Linked DNA regions of Bradyrhizobium diazoefficiens. The protein of the gene in region 1 interacts with the protein of each later gene in a pairwise test. Links are inferred from orthologs where the notes say so. Each region holds a gene or a part of one and is shown in the gene's direction. Other genes may lie near its edges.

Region 1 (5,971 bases):
CACTGGCATGGCGGCTGGGGCTGGCACGGTGGCGGCTGGCACCACGGCTACGGCTGGGGTGGACCGCGCTTCTATGTCGGCGGTCCGGTTGTCGCTTACGGCTATGGCGGCTGCTATGCGCGCCGGCTGGTCCCGACCCCCTGGGGACCGCGCTGGCGGCTGATCAACCGCTGCTACTGAGCCCGACAGCACCTTCCCAAAAAGTACTTTCCAGAGGTGCCGGCCCCCCACGGCACCTTCCAAGAGAGGCCCCGGCGTTCCCCCCGCTGGGGCCTTGTTTTTGGGCAGCAACCCAGAATTCATACAATTTTTACTAGAATGCCAGTCCTCCCCAAAAACTCGCGAAACAATTTGGACGCCAATGACTTGGTAGCATGTCGTTACTCGCCAACACGGAACCAAGACAAATGACTAGCCTTTTCGCCAATGACAGCGAACAGATCGACCGGCGCACCAGCCGCGCGATTCGCGATGCCGTGGGCGAACGGCTCCAGCAGAATCTTCGTCCCGATCCGCGGCTCCCGACCCATCTCGAAAAGCTCTTGAACGAGCTCGAGAAGCGCGACCGCGATAGCGGCCCGCACTGACCGACGGACGCGGAAAAACGGGTTGCGTTTCACCGCGGCTGCGGTGACAAGGCGGCATGCTCTCCATCACCGACCTCTCCATCCGCCTCGCCGGACGCCTTCTGATCGATAGTAGCTCCGTGCAGATCACGCCCGGTTCGCGCGTCGGCATGGTCGGACGCAACGGCACCGGCAAATCGACGCTGTTCAAGGTGATCCGCGGTGAGCTTTCGGCCGAACACGGTTCGGTGACCTTGCCGCCGCGCTGGCGCGTCGGCAGCTTGGCGCAGGAGGCGCCGAACGGTCCTGAGAGCCTGATCTCGGTCGTGCTCAAAGCCGACCTCGAGCGCGATGCGCTGCTTCACGAAGCCGAGAATGCGACCGATCCGCATCGGATCGCGGAGATCCAGACCCGGCTCGTCGACATCGACGCGCATTCGGCGCCGAGCCGCGCCGCCGCGATCCTGTCCGGCCTCGGCTTTTCCGCCGCCGATCAGCTTCGCCCCTGCGCCGAATTCTCCGGCGGCTGGCGCATGCGCGTCGCGCTGGCCGCGACCCTGTTCGCAGCCCCCGACCTGCTGCTGCTCGACGAGCCCACCAACTATCTCGACCTCGAGGGCACGCTGTGGCTGGAGGACCACCTCGCGCATTATCCACGCACGGTGATCGTGATCAGCCATGACCGCGACCTGCTGGAGAGCTCGGTCGACCAGATCCTGCATCTGGAGCGCGGCAAGCTGACGCTCTACAAAGGCACCTACTCCTCCTTTGAGGAGCAGCGCGCCATGCGCGAGCTGCTCGACGCCAAAGCGGTCAAGCGCCAGGAGGCTGAGCGCGCGCACCTGCAAGCCTTCGTGGACCGCTTCAAGGCCAAGGCCTCCAAGGCACGCCAAGCCCAATCACGCGTTAAAATGCTGGAGCGGCTGAAACCGATCAGGGCGCTGGTGACAGAGGACGTGCGCGAGATCACCTTCCCCGCGCCGGAGAAGATATTGTCGCCGCCGATCATCGCCGTCGACAATGCTACCGTCGGCTACGATCCGGCAACGCCGGTGCTCAGTCGCGTGACGCTACGCATCGACAATGACGACCGCATCGCGCTTCTGGGCTCCAACGGCAACGGCAAGTCGACGCTGGTCAAGCTGCTCGCCGGCCGGCTTCCGCAGTTCTCCGGCAAGGTGACGCGCGCGGACAAGCTGTCGATCGCCTATTTCGCGCAGCATCAGCTCGACGAACTGAACGAGGACGCCTCCACCTACGACCACGTCCGCAAGCTGATGGGCGATGCACCCGAGGCCAAGGTGCGGGCGCGCGCCGGCGCGATCGGCTTCTCCGGCAAGGCGGCCGATACCAAGGTCGGCAAACTCTCGGGCGGCGAGAAGGCGCGGCTGCTCTTGGGGCTCGCCACCTTCTTCGGTCCCAACATGATCATCCTGGACGAGCCGACCAATCATCTCGACATCGACAGCCGCGCGGCACTGGCCGAGGCAATCAACGAATTTCCCGGCGCCATCATCATGGTCTCGCACGACCGCTATCTGATCGAGTCCTGCGCCGACCAGCTCTGGATCGTCGCCGACCGCACCGTGACCAATTACGACGGCGACCTCGACGAATACCGCCGGCTGGTGCTGTCCTCACGCAACGGCGAGCCCGCCCCGCGCGAGCGCAGCGCCGCGAGCGAGAAGCCGCAGCGCGCGAAATCGGACAATCGCGGCTCGCTGAAGAAGCGCATTGCGGAGGCCGAGACCGAGATCGCGCGCGTCAGCGAAATCATCGCCAAGATCGACACCGCCCTCGCTCTGCCCGACATTTTTACCCGCGACCCCAAGCAGGCCGCGCAACTGTCGAAGGCGCGCGCGAATGCGGCGGATGCACTGGCGCGCGCGGAGGAGCAATGGCTCGAGGCGAGCACGCAGTTCGACGAGGCGATGGGTTAGGACTTCGGGGTCCGGGCTACGTGGCGGCTCGGTGAAAACACCTCACGAACTGCCCTGGGGTACGATGCGTGGAGGAAATTAAACACCAGTTAGTTCCTTCCCCTCTCAGAAACCGGACTCAAGCTCTTCCCAAATCCGTGCGGCTATTTCGGTCTCTTTGCCTCGGGCATCTACTACACGGCAGCGATCCGGCCACAGTCGGGCAGCTTCGAGAAGCCCAGAACGTATAGCTCGGAAGTCACGGATCGCTTCGGCGGGATCTCCGCCCAAGTCGGCTCGACCGCTCCGCCTGCCAATAGCCTCCTGCTCCGGCAGATCTAGAACAAACGTGAAATCTGGGAGGCTATCACCAACGACCAGCGGGGTGACAGCGTTGAAAAGTGCGGTCAAATCCTCATCGCCATACGCTTGAAATGCAAATGTTGAATCTACGAAGCGATCAGACACCACCCAGTTGCCAGCTTTGACAGCGGGCCGAACGACGCTACGGACGTGATCATAACGCGAAGCGCTTAGGAGTAGGAGCTCCTCGATCCGAGATAGTGACCTGTTCTCTTTTGTGAGCATGGCGCGCACCTCCAGGCCAAGCCAACCGCCATCCGGCTCCTTAGTTCGAATGACGTTCTTACCCACGGCTTCTAGCGCAGAGCAGAGGAGCTGCACTTGTGTTGTTTTTCCGCTCCCATCTATCCCTTCGATACTTACAAACGGCAATGGTCCCTCCCATATCAATCGCTCGCCCAATACAGAGGTGCTCAGCGGTGAGTCGTTCGAGTGTCGTCCCATTCGTCTCGGCAGGAATGCTGGCCCCGAAAAAGCGGGACCATCTACTTGCGCGCCGTCAACTATACCTGAACTACGGCGCCCTCTCGTTGGCAACTAAGCTAAACCTGGCAGGCCACGATACAGTTCTCGTGCATGGCGAGCACCGTTCACCGACGGAAATTCTCGAGACTTTACGCGCAGCGGATAAGTTTCCATCCAAATACCCGCTCATGCTTTCGATACCTAGTTATTACGCGCTCCCTTGGGCTCGGGAGTTCTGCAAACTTGCAAAGAGCGCATATCCCGACAGCAAGATTGTTGTAGGCGGCCGCTGGGTCGTTGGCCCTGACCCTGAATGGTTCCAGACGATGGTGCCCGAAGCAGATCAAGTGGTCCTTGGCTTGGGAGAGCCTATCATCGAGAGCCTTCTGACCTCGGATGCATCCGTCCACCAAAGATCAATCGCGCCCACACCAAGTTACACTCTCGACCACCTGTTGGTCGAAGGCCATGCCGCGTATCAACCCAGCATCGAGGCTTCCCGAGGGTGTGGCATGGGGTGCCAGTTCTGCGAGGAACGCGATATCCCGCTTGAACGGCTGCGCCCGCCGGAAGCCATCGCCCGGTCCATGGCGCTTGTCCAAGAGCAGTACGGAGGCTCCGAGATCCACCCCTATATGCAGGCGTCGCTATTCGCACCAAACCGAAGTTGGGCAGATCGACTCGCGGAGGAGACTGCTAAACAGGGAAGATTGGGTATCAATTGGCGTACCGAGACCCGCGTAGACACTTTGAGGCCAGGGGCGGTCGCATCGCTGGCGAGTGCCGGCCTTAAGGTGGTCGATCTCGGACTGGAGACCGCCTCTCCGACGCAAATCCTAGCGATGAATAAATCCAAGCGCCCGGATCAATACCTCAAAAGCGCTTCAGAACTCTTGAGCTCGTGCCGAGACAACGGTGTCATGGTGAAGGTGAACGTCCTCTTGTACGCTGGGGAAACAGAGCAGACGCTGGCCGAGACGAGAGCATGGCTGGATAACCATGCGGAGAGCATCAGGGGGGTCTCGGTCGGACCGGTTATTGCATACGGCCCACCAAGAACAGCGGGCATATTGCTTGATGAGTGGGCAGAACACGGCGCTCGGCCAGTGGATCCGCGAAGCGCCTTTGAGAGCGGAATCACCACGATGCACCTCAGTCGCGACTTCGATGCTGCGTCCGCAGAACGCATTAGCCTCGAACTGTCGAGACGGTACATGGACGCCGACGCTTATTTCGACCTCAAGGGTTTTTCCTATTACCCGAGGGGTTACACACGAGCGCAGTTCGATCAGGATACGCATTCTTCCGATCCAGTTACACTTCCATTCGAAATAGCGCCGAGAACCGCAGCCTGAGCGTTGGCAGATGAGCCCGCGCGTAGCAAGACTGCTCTCATGCTTCAGAACGACGACGCGCTATTCGACCACCCGATCGGCGCGTGCAAGCAGCACGGGCGGCACGTCGACGCCGAGCGCCTTGGCCGTCTTCAGGTTGATGACCAGCTCGTAACGGCGGGGCGCCTGGATCGGCAGATCGCGCGGCGAGGCACCTTTTAGAATGCGATCGATGTAGTCGACGGGTGCGCTGACAAGTTCGTTCCAGACGAAGGTGTACGACATCAGCGCTCCGCCATCGACGGCGCCAAGCACCGAATTCAGCGCGGGCACGCGAAAACGGGCGCATTGGGCGACGATGTGGTCGCGATGCCCGTTCGTGAAGGGTTCGGGGATGACGAGCAGGCTGCTGTTCTGCGCACGGCCGAGCGCCTCGAGCTGAGCTTCGGTTTCGCCGTCATTGTGAGTCCGCATCTCGACCACCTCGATTCCGGACGCAGCGTCCCTGGCGGCGGCGACAAGGCCGGGCGCATAGGGCGCGGTATCCGGATTGAAGAGGATGGCCACGCGGGCGAGCTTCGGATCGAGCTCGCGCAACAGCTCCATCCATTTGCCGCCGATCGCGAAATCCCAGGTGACGAAGCCTGTCACATTGCCGCCGGGATGGCCGAGGCTTTCGGCAAGCTTGAATCCGACCGGATCAATCACCTGGGTAAACACGACGGGAATCGTTGTGGTCTGCTGACGCAGCGCGAGCGTCGCCGGCAGGCCCTGGGCATAGATCACCTCGGGCGCCAGCGCGACGAGCTCCGCAGCGGAGGCGCGCGTGTTGGCAAGATCGGACAGCGCGCCGCCGAAGCGGTACTCGATGTGAACATTGCCGTCCTCGACCCAGCCCGCCTTGCCCATGGCCTCACGGAACGGCTTGAGAAAGGCGCCCGCCACCGGCACGTCGATATTTGCAGCAAGACCGACGAGCACGCCCACGCGGCGCGGCGGTTTGGACTGTTGCCCGCGCCCCGCCGACGGCACCACAGCAGCGGCCGTCAATCCTGCCATGAATTCGCGACGTCTCATGCCTGCCCCCGGCCTCAATGCCGGCAGCCTAACCGTCGAAGCGTGGCCTTGGTAGGTACAAGCGAGGCCTCGAATTGGAAAAGTCCGGACGACGAAGCCGCGCACGAATTGCCCGTGCAGTTTCCGGCCGTTTCGTATTAAGCTCGATCGTCATTGTACGACCAGCATTTCAGCGCGAAGACATTTAAGGGAGGCCTCACTTGTCGTCACCGGAACCCATCAAATTCACCGACGGCGCGGCCTACGA
Region 2 (8,170 bases), on another replicon or contig:
GATCATCACCGCCGATCCCAACGTGAAGGGCATCCTGGTCAACATCTTCGGTGGCATCATGAAGTGCGACGTGATCGCCGAGGGCGTCACCGCCGCGGTGCGTGAAGTCGGTCTCAGCGTGCCGCTAGTGGTTCGCCTCGAAGGCACCAATGTCGAACTCGGCAAGAAGATCATCCGTGAGTCCGGCCTGAACGTGGTGCCGGCCGACAATCTCGACGACGCCGCGCAGAAGATCGTGAAGGCCGTCAAGGGAGGCTAAGGCCATGACCCAGGACCATCTCGCCGCATCATCTCCGCTTGCAGAGCATACGCGCCTCGCCGCGTTCGCCGGCGAATGGAATGGCGAAGAGATGGTCTTCCCGTCGCGCTGGACTGCCGGCGGGCCGGCCACCTCGCATACCGTCGCGCGCATGGATCTCAACGGGTTCTACCTGATCCAGGACTCGGTGCAGACGCGCGACGGCAAGCCGATCTTCGCGACCCATGGCCTCTTCACCTACGATCGCGAGGACCGGACCTATAAATTGTTCTGGTACGACTCGCTCGGCTACACGCCGCCCTCGCCCGCTTCCGGCGGGTGGGTCGGCAAGACCCTGACGCTGGTGCGCGGCTCGCTCCGCGGCAATGCGCGCCACGTCTACGGAATCATCGACGACAATTCCTATTCGTTGAAGATCCAGTTCTCGCCGGACGCGGAAGGCTGGGCCGACGTGCTCACCGGCGTCTACCGCCGCATCCACTGACCTCTCACTCGTTAGTTTCGCGAAAGCAGACCTCATGTCCATCCTGATCGACAAGAACACCAAGGTCATCTGCCAGGGCTTTACCGGCAAGAACGGCACCTTCCACTCGGAGGCCGCGATTGCCTATGGCACCAAGATGGTCGGCGGCACTTCGCCGGGCAAAGGCGGCGCGACGCATCTGGGACTGCCGGTGTTCGACACCGTGCGCGAAGCGCGTGAGAAGACCGGCGCCGATGCGTCCGTGATCTACGTGCCGCCGCCGGGTGCTGCGGACGCGATCTGCGAAGCCATCGACGCCGAGATCCCGCTGATCGTCTGCATCACCGAAGGCATTCCCGTGATCGACATGGTCCGCGTGAAGCGCTCGCTGGCTGCCTCCAAGTCGCGCCTGATCGGGCCGAACTGCCCGGGCGTCATGACCGCCGGCGAGTGCAAGATCGGCATCATGCCGGCCAATATCTTCAAGACCGGCAGCGTCGGCATCGTCTCCCGCTCCGGCACGCTGACCTATGAAGCGGTGTTCCAGACGTCCCAGGAAGGCCTCGGCCAGACCACCGCGGTCGGCATCGGCGGCGACCCGGTCAAGGGAACCGAGTTCATCGACGTGCTGGAAATGCTGCTCGGCGACCCCAAGACCGAGTCGATCATCATGATCGGCGAGATCGGCGGTTCCGCCGAGGAGGACGCCGCCCAGTTCCTCAAGGACGAGGCCAAGCGGGGCCGCACCAAGCCGATGGTCGGTTTCATCGCTGGTGTCACGGCGCCTCCCGGCCGCCGCATGGGTCATGCCGGCGCGATCATCTCGGGCGGCAAGGGCGACGCCGGTTCCAAGACCGACGCGATGAAATCGGCAGGAATTACAGTCTCGCCGTCTCCCGCCCGCCTCGGCCACACGCTTGCCGAAAAGTTGAAGGGCTAATTCACTCCTTCGTACTTTTCCGGGCGAAGTTTCGCAGCAAATAGGATAAATGGTGCCTGTCGCGCTGAGCCTCTGCCGGGGAGCTCAGCGCCAGCGCCGTTTGTTATGCGCGAACCGAAATCGCCAGGAACTCAAGTATGTCTCGCCAAGACGCGAACGCAGCCTTTGCCCTCTCTTCCTTTTTGCAGGGCACCAACGCCACCTACATCGACGAAATCTACGCCCGCTACGAAAAGGATCCGTCCTCGGTCGACGCCGAGTGGCAGGAGTTCTTCAAGAGCCTGAAGGACCAGCCGGACGACGTCCGCAAGAACGCCCAAGGCCCGTCCTGGGAGCGCGCCAACTGGCCGCCGACCCCGCAGGACGATTTGACCTCCGCCCTGGACGGCAACTGGGCCGAAGTCGAGAAGGTGGTCGGCAGCAAGATCGCCGCCAAGGCGCAGACCAAGGGCGGCGACAAAGGCGCCGACTTCTCCTCCGCCGACCTGCTCCAGGCCACGCGCGACTCCGTTCGCGCCCTGATGCTGATCCGCGCCTACCGCATGCGCGGCCATTTCCACGCCAAACTCGATCCGCTCGGCATCGAAGCTCCGCGCAACCGCGAAGAGCTCGATCCGCGCACCTACGGCTTCAGTGAGGCCGATTTCGACCGCAAGATCTTCCTCGATCACGTGCTCGGTCTCGAATACGCCAGCTTGCGCGAAATCACCGCGATCTGCGAGCGGACCTACTGCCAGACGCTCGGCGTCGAATTCATGCACATCAGCAATGCCGCGCAGAAGGCCTGGATCCAGGAGCGCATCGAGGGTCCGGACAAGGAGATCTCGTTCACCCGCGAAGGCCGGCGTGCCATCCTGATGAAGCTGGTCGAAGCCGAGGGCTTCGAGAAGTTCTGCGACACCAAATTCACCGGCACCAAGCGCTTCGGTCTCGACGGCGCTGAATCGCTGATCCCGGCGCTCGAGCAGATCATCAAGCGCGGCGGCAATCTCGGCGTGAAGGAAGTCGTGGTCGGCATGCCGCATCGCGGCCGCCTCAACGTGCTGACGCAGGTGATGGGCAAGCCGCATCGCGCCCTGTTCCACGAGTTCAAGGGCGGCTCGGCCAACCCGGACGCGGTCGAAGGCTCGGGCGACGTCAAGTATCACCTCGGCGCGTCCTCGGACCGCGAGTTCGACGGCAACCGCATCCATCTGTCGCTGACCGCGAACCCCTCGCATCTCGAGATCGTCGATCCCGTCGTGCTCGGAAAAGTCCGCGCCAAGCAGGATCAGCACGGCGATCCCCCGGACCAGCGCATCTCGGTGATGCCGCTTTTGATGCATGGCGACGCGGCGTTCGCCGGCCAGGGCGTAGTCGCGGAATGTTTTGGCCTGTCGGATCTGAAGGGCTACCGCACCGGCGGCTCCGTGCACTTCATCGTCAACAACCAGATCGGCTTCACCACCTATCCGCGTTACTCGCGCTCCTCGCCCTATCCGTCTGATGTGGCGAAGATGATCGACGCGCCGATCTTCCACGTGAACGGCGACGATCCGGAAGCCGTGGTGTTCGCGGCCAAGGTCGCGACCGAATTCCGGCAGAAGTTCCACAAGCCGGTCGTCATCGACATGTTCTGCTACCGCAGGCATGGCCATAACGAGGGTGACGAGCCGGCGTTCACCCAGCCGGTGATGTACAAGAAGATCGCGGCTCATCCGACGACGCTCGAGCTCTACTCCCGCCGCCTGATCGGCGAAGGCGTCTTGACCGAGGGCGAGGTCGAGAAGGCTAAGGCGGATTGGCGCGCGCGGCTCGATGCCGAGCTCGAAGCCGGCTCCGGCTACAAGCCCAACAAGGCCGACTGGCTGGACGGCAAATGGGCCGGCTTCAAGATCGCCGACCAGGAAGAGGATGCGCGGCGCGGCGTCACCGGCGTCGATGTCGCCGAGCTGAAGGATATCGGCCGCAAGATCACCAAGGTGCCGGACGGCTTCCGCGTCCACCGCACCATCCAGCGTTTCCTCGAGAACCGCTCGAAGGCGATCGACACCGGTGCGGGAATCGACTGGGCGACCGGCGAGGCGCTGGCGTTCTGCACACTGCTCAACGAAAACCATCACGTCCGCCTGTCCGGACAGGATTCGGAGCGCGGCACCTTCTCGCAGCGTCATTCGGTCCTGATCGACCAGGAGGACGAGAGCCGCTACACGCCGTACAACCATCTCGGCCATGAGCAGGGCCATTACGAGGTCATCAACTCGCTGCTGTCGGAAGAGGCCGTGCTCGGCTTCGAGTACGGCTATTCGCTCGCCGAGCCGAATACGCTGACCCTTTGGGAAGCCCAGTTCGGCGACTTCGCCAATGGCGCGCAGGTCGTGTTCGACCAGTTCATCTCCTCGGGCGAGCGCAAATGGCTGCGCATGTCCGGTCTCGTCTGCCTCTTGCCGCACGGCTATGAGGGCCAGGGACCGGAGCATTCCTCGGCGCGTCTGGAGCGTTATCTGCAGATGTGCGCGGAAGACAACATGCAGGTGGTCTATCCGACCACGCCGGCGAACTACTTCCACGTGCTGCGCCGCCAGCTCCATCGCGAAATCCGCAAGCCGCTGATCGTGATGACGCCGAAATCGCTGCTGCGCCACAAGCGCGCCGTGTCGCGTCTCGAGGAGCTCGCCAAGGGCACGACCTTCCACCGCATCCTCTATGATGACGCCCAGATGCTGCCGAACGAGGCGATCAAACTCGTTCCGGACGACAAGATCCGCCGCATCGTGCTGTGCTCGGGCAAGGTCTATTACGACCTCTACGAGGAGCGCGAGAAGCGCGGCATCGACGACATCTATTTGATGCGCGTCGAGCAGCTCTATCCCGTGCCGTTGAAGGCGCTGGTGGCCGAGCTGTCCCGCTTCAAGAAGGCCGAAGTGATCTGGTGCCAGGAAGAGCCGCGCAACATGGGTGCGTGGCACTTCATCGAGCCTTATCTGGAATGGGTGCTGAACCAGGTGAACGGCGTGAGCCGGCGTCCGCGTTATGTCGGCCGCGCCGCTTCCGCTGCGACCGCCACTGGTCTGATGTCCAAGCATCAGGCGCAGCTGAAGGCGTTCCTGGACGAAGCACTGAGCTGAACTTTTTCGAACTGCGTCATGCCCCGCTCCCAGTGCGCAATTGCGCACAAGAGCGGGGCATCCAGCAAGACGTGACGTTCTCGTACATGCGATGCGTCCCGGCTTGCTGGATGGCCTGCTTTTCGCCGGCCGATGCTTCCCCGATTTCACGACCGCATTGGCGATCTCCTTAAGGAAAAGACCATGACTGAAATTCGTGTGCCGACGCTCGGCGAATCCGTCACCGAGGCCACCATCGGCCGCTGGTTCAAGAAGGCCGGCGACGCCGTCGCCGTCGACGAGCCCTTGGTGGAGCTCGAGACCGACAAGGTCACCATCGAAGTCCCCGCACCCTCTGCCGGCACGCTGAGCGAGATCATCGCCGCTGATGGCACGACGGTTGCGGTCGGCGCGCTGCTCGGCCAGATCACCGACGGTGCCGCCGGCGCCAAGCCGGCCGCTGCGCCCGCCAAGCCCGCCGCTGCTGCGCCGGCCGCCGCGGCTTCGGCTGCTGCTGCGCCGAAGGTGCCGCCGGCCGATACGCCGCTCGCCCCGTCCGTGCGCAAGCTTTCCGCCGAGACCGGTATCGACGCTTCCACCGTTCCGGGCTCCGGCAAGGATGGCCGTGTCACCAAGGGCGACATGCTCGCCGCGATCGAGCGTGCGGCCTCCGCGCCGACCCCGGTCAACCAGCCCGCCGCCGCCGTGCAGGTTCGCGCGCCGTCGCCAGCCGATGACGCCGCCCGCGAAGAGCGCGTCAAGATGACCCGCCTGCGCCAGACCATCGCGCGCCGCCTCAAGGACGTGCAGAACACGGCCGCGATGCTCACGACCTTCAACGAGGTCGACATGACCAACGTGATGGCGCTGCGCGCCCACTACAAGGACGCGTTCGAGAAGAAGCACGGCTCGAAGCTCGGCTTCATGGGCTTCTTCACCAAGGCCGTCGTGCAGGGCCTGAAGGACATCCCGGCCGTCAACGCCGAGATCGACGGCACCGATTTGATCTACAAGAATTACTATCACATCGGCGTCGCCGTCGGCACCGACAAGGGCCTCGTCGTGCCGGTGGTGCGCGACTGCGACAACAAGTCGATCGCCGACATCGAGAAGGGCATCGCCGATTTCGGCCGCCGCGCCCGTGACGGCCAGCTCAAGATCGACGAGATGCAGGGCGGCACCTTCACCATCACCAATGGCGGCATCTACGGCTCGCTGATGTCGACCCCGATCCTGAACGCGCCGCAGTCCGGCATCCTCGGCATGCACAAGATCCAGGAGCGGCCGATGGTTGTCGGCGGCAAGGTCGAGGTTCGCCCGATGATGTATCTGGCGTTGTCCTACGATCACCGCGTGATCGACGGCAAGGAGGCCGTCACCTTCCTGGTTCGCGTCAAGGAAAGCCTGGAAGATCCGGCGCGCCTGGTGCTCGATCTCTGATCGCTGATGCTCTGCAAGCGCCGTCGCCGTTTTGCGCGACGGCGTGTGTCGAACCATGGAGGCGGGCATGACGGATAAAGTCGTAGTCATCACCGGCGGCAGTCGCGGCATCGGGCGGGCGACCGCGATTGCTGCGGCGGCGCGCGGCTTCCGCGTCGTCGTCGGCTATGCCAGCAACAAGACGGCCGCCGACGAGGTGGTCGCCGAGATCGAAGCCAGCAATGGCAAGGCGATTCCCGTGAAATGCGATGTCGCCCAGGAACGCGACATCCTCGATCTGTTCAAGCAAGCCGACAAGTTCGGCACGCTCGGCGCGCTCGTCAACAATGGCGGCATCGTCGGCCAGAGCGGCGTGCGCGTCGACGAGATGTCGGCGGAGCGCATCCAGCGCGTGATGGCAGTCAACGTCACCGGCTCGATCCTCTGCGCGCGCGAGGCCGTCAAACGGATGTCGACCAAGCATGGCGGCAAGGGCGGCGTCATCGTCAATCTGTCATCGGTTGCTGCCAAGCTCGGTGCGCCAAATACCTACGTCGATTACGCGGCGTCGAAGGGCGCGATCGATTCCTTCACCATCGGGCTCGGTTACGAGGTCGCGGCTGAAGGCATCCGCGTCGCCGCGATCCGTCCAGGCCTGATCGACACCGAAATCCACGCCTCCGGCGGTGAGCCCGATCGGCATCATCGCTTAGCCCATATGGTGCCGATGAAGCGCGTCGGCACCGCGGACGAAATCGCCAATGCCATCGTCTGGCTGATGTCGGACGATGCCTCCTACGTCACCTCAGCCATTCTCGATGTGTCCGGCGGACGCTGACGCACCGGCGGACGCTGACGCATCATTCCACGTTAAACTCACGGGACTTTCTCTCATGGCACCCTACGATCTCGTCGTCATCGGCACCGGACCTGGCGGTTATGTCTGCGCGGTGCGCGCCAGCCAGCTCGGCATGAAAGTCGCCGTGGTCGAAAAGAACTCCACGCTCGGCGGCACCTGTCTCAATGTCGGCTGCATGCCGTCGAAGGCGCTGCTGCACGCCTCCGAAATGTTCGAGGAAGCAGGCCATTCCTTCGCCAAGATGGGCGTCAGCGTCTCCGCGCCGAAGCTCGAATTGCCGGCGATGATGAACTTCAAGCAGCAGGGCATCGACGGCAACGTCAAGGGCGTCGAGTTCCTGATGAAGAAGAACAAGGTCGACGTGCTCAAGGGCACCGGCAAGATCCTGGGCACCGGCAAGGTCGAAGTCTCCGCCGACGGCAAGTCGCAGATCATCGAGACCAGGAACATCGTCATCGCCACCGGCTCGGACATCGCGCGCCTCAAGGGCATCGAGATCGACGAGAAGCGCATCGTGTCCTCGACCGGCGCGCTGTCGCTGGACAAGGTCCCCGGCAAGCTGCTGATCGTCGGTGCCGGCGTGATCGGCCTCGAGCTCGGCTCGGTGTGGAAGCGGCTCGGCGCCGAAGTCGTCGTCGTCGAATTTCTGGACCGCATCCTGCCCGGCATGGACGGCGAGATCGCCAAGCAATTCCAGCGCATCCTCGAGAAGCAGGGTTTTGCGTTCAAGTTAGGGGCCAAGGTCACCGCGGTCGACACCTCGGGCAAGTCGCTGAAGGCGACGATCGAGCCTGCCGCCGGCGGCGCTGCCGAGACGCTCGAAGCCGACGTCGTGCTGGTCTGCATCGGCCGCGTGCCGTACACGGATGGTCTCGGTCTGAAGGAAGCCGGCGTTGCGCTGGACAATCGGGGTCGCGTGCAGATCGATCCGCATTTCGCTACCAGCCTGAAGGGCGTCTACGCCATCGGCGACGTCGTCGCCGGCCCCATGCTCGCGCACAAGGCCGAGGATGAAGGCGTTGCGGTCGCGGAGATCATCGCGGGGCAGGCCGGCCACGTGAACTACGACGTGATCCCAGGCGTGGTGTATACCACACCGGAAGTGTCCTCCGTCGGCAAGACCGAGGAAGAGCTGAAGCAGGCC

Evidence for each region.
Region 2: the proteins of JJE66_RS21410 (region 1) and JJE66_RS11415 interact in binary tests that used the Escherichia coli proteins (3 or more experiments, as listed by UniProt). The link is inferred for Bradyrhizobium diazoefficiens from one-to-one orthologs.

The regions. Positions count from the first base shown.
Region 1 is NZ_JAENXS010000002.1:953,384-959,354, forward strand. What follows is about bases 206-3,074. They hold JJE66_RS21410 (ABC-F family ATP-binding cassette domain-containing protein), read left to right. Parts: upstream 206-643; coding sequence 644-2,506; downstream 2,507-3,074. Other genes in these bases: JJE66_RS21405 (hypothetical protein), read left to right, coding at 408-587; tmk (dTMP kinase), read right to left, coding at 2,612-3,074. Also shown: JJE66_RS21400 (sulfur globule protein precursor), read left to right, coding at 1-180; more of tmk, read right to left, coding at 3,075-3,220; JJE66_RS21420 (radical SAM protein), read left to right, coding at 3,307-4,668; JJE66_RS21425 (ABC transporter substrate-binding protein), read right to left, coding at 4,729-5,724; JJE66_RS21430 (class I SAM-dependent methyltransferase), read left to right, coding at 5,925-5,971. UniProt on the Escherichia coli protein: Genetic data indicate it may be involved in ribosome assembly or function.
Region 2 is NZ_JAENXS010000001.1:2,414,386-2,422,555, forward strand. The notes cover bases 1,460-4,969. They hold JJE66_RS11415 (2-oxoglutarate dehydrogenase E1 component), read left to right. Parts: upstream 1,460-1,799; coding sequence 1,800-4,769; downstream 4,770-4,969. Other genes in these bases: sucD (succinate--CoA ligase subunit alpha), read left to right, coding at 1,460-1,662; odhB (2-oxoglutarate dehydrogenase complex dihydrolipoyllysine-residue succinyltransferase), read left to right, coding at 4,953-4,969. Also shown: sucC (ADP-forming succinate--CoA ligase subunit beta), read left to right, coding at 1-259; JJE66_RS11405 (DUF1579 family protein), read left to right, coding at 264-743; more of sucD, read left to right, coding at 778-1,459; more of odhB, read left to right, coding at 4,970-6,188; JJE66_RS11425 (SDR family oxidoreductase), read left to right, coding at 6,256-7,005; lpdA (dihydrolipoyl dehydrogenase), read left to right, coding at 7,061-8,170. UniProt on the Escherichia coli protein: E1 component of the 2-oxoglutarate dehydrogenase (OGDH) complex which catalyzes the decarboxylation of 2-oxoglutarate, the first step in the conversion of 2-oxoglutarate to succinyl-CoA and CO(2).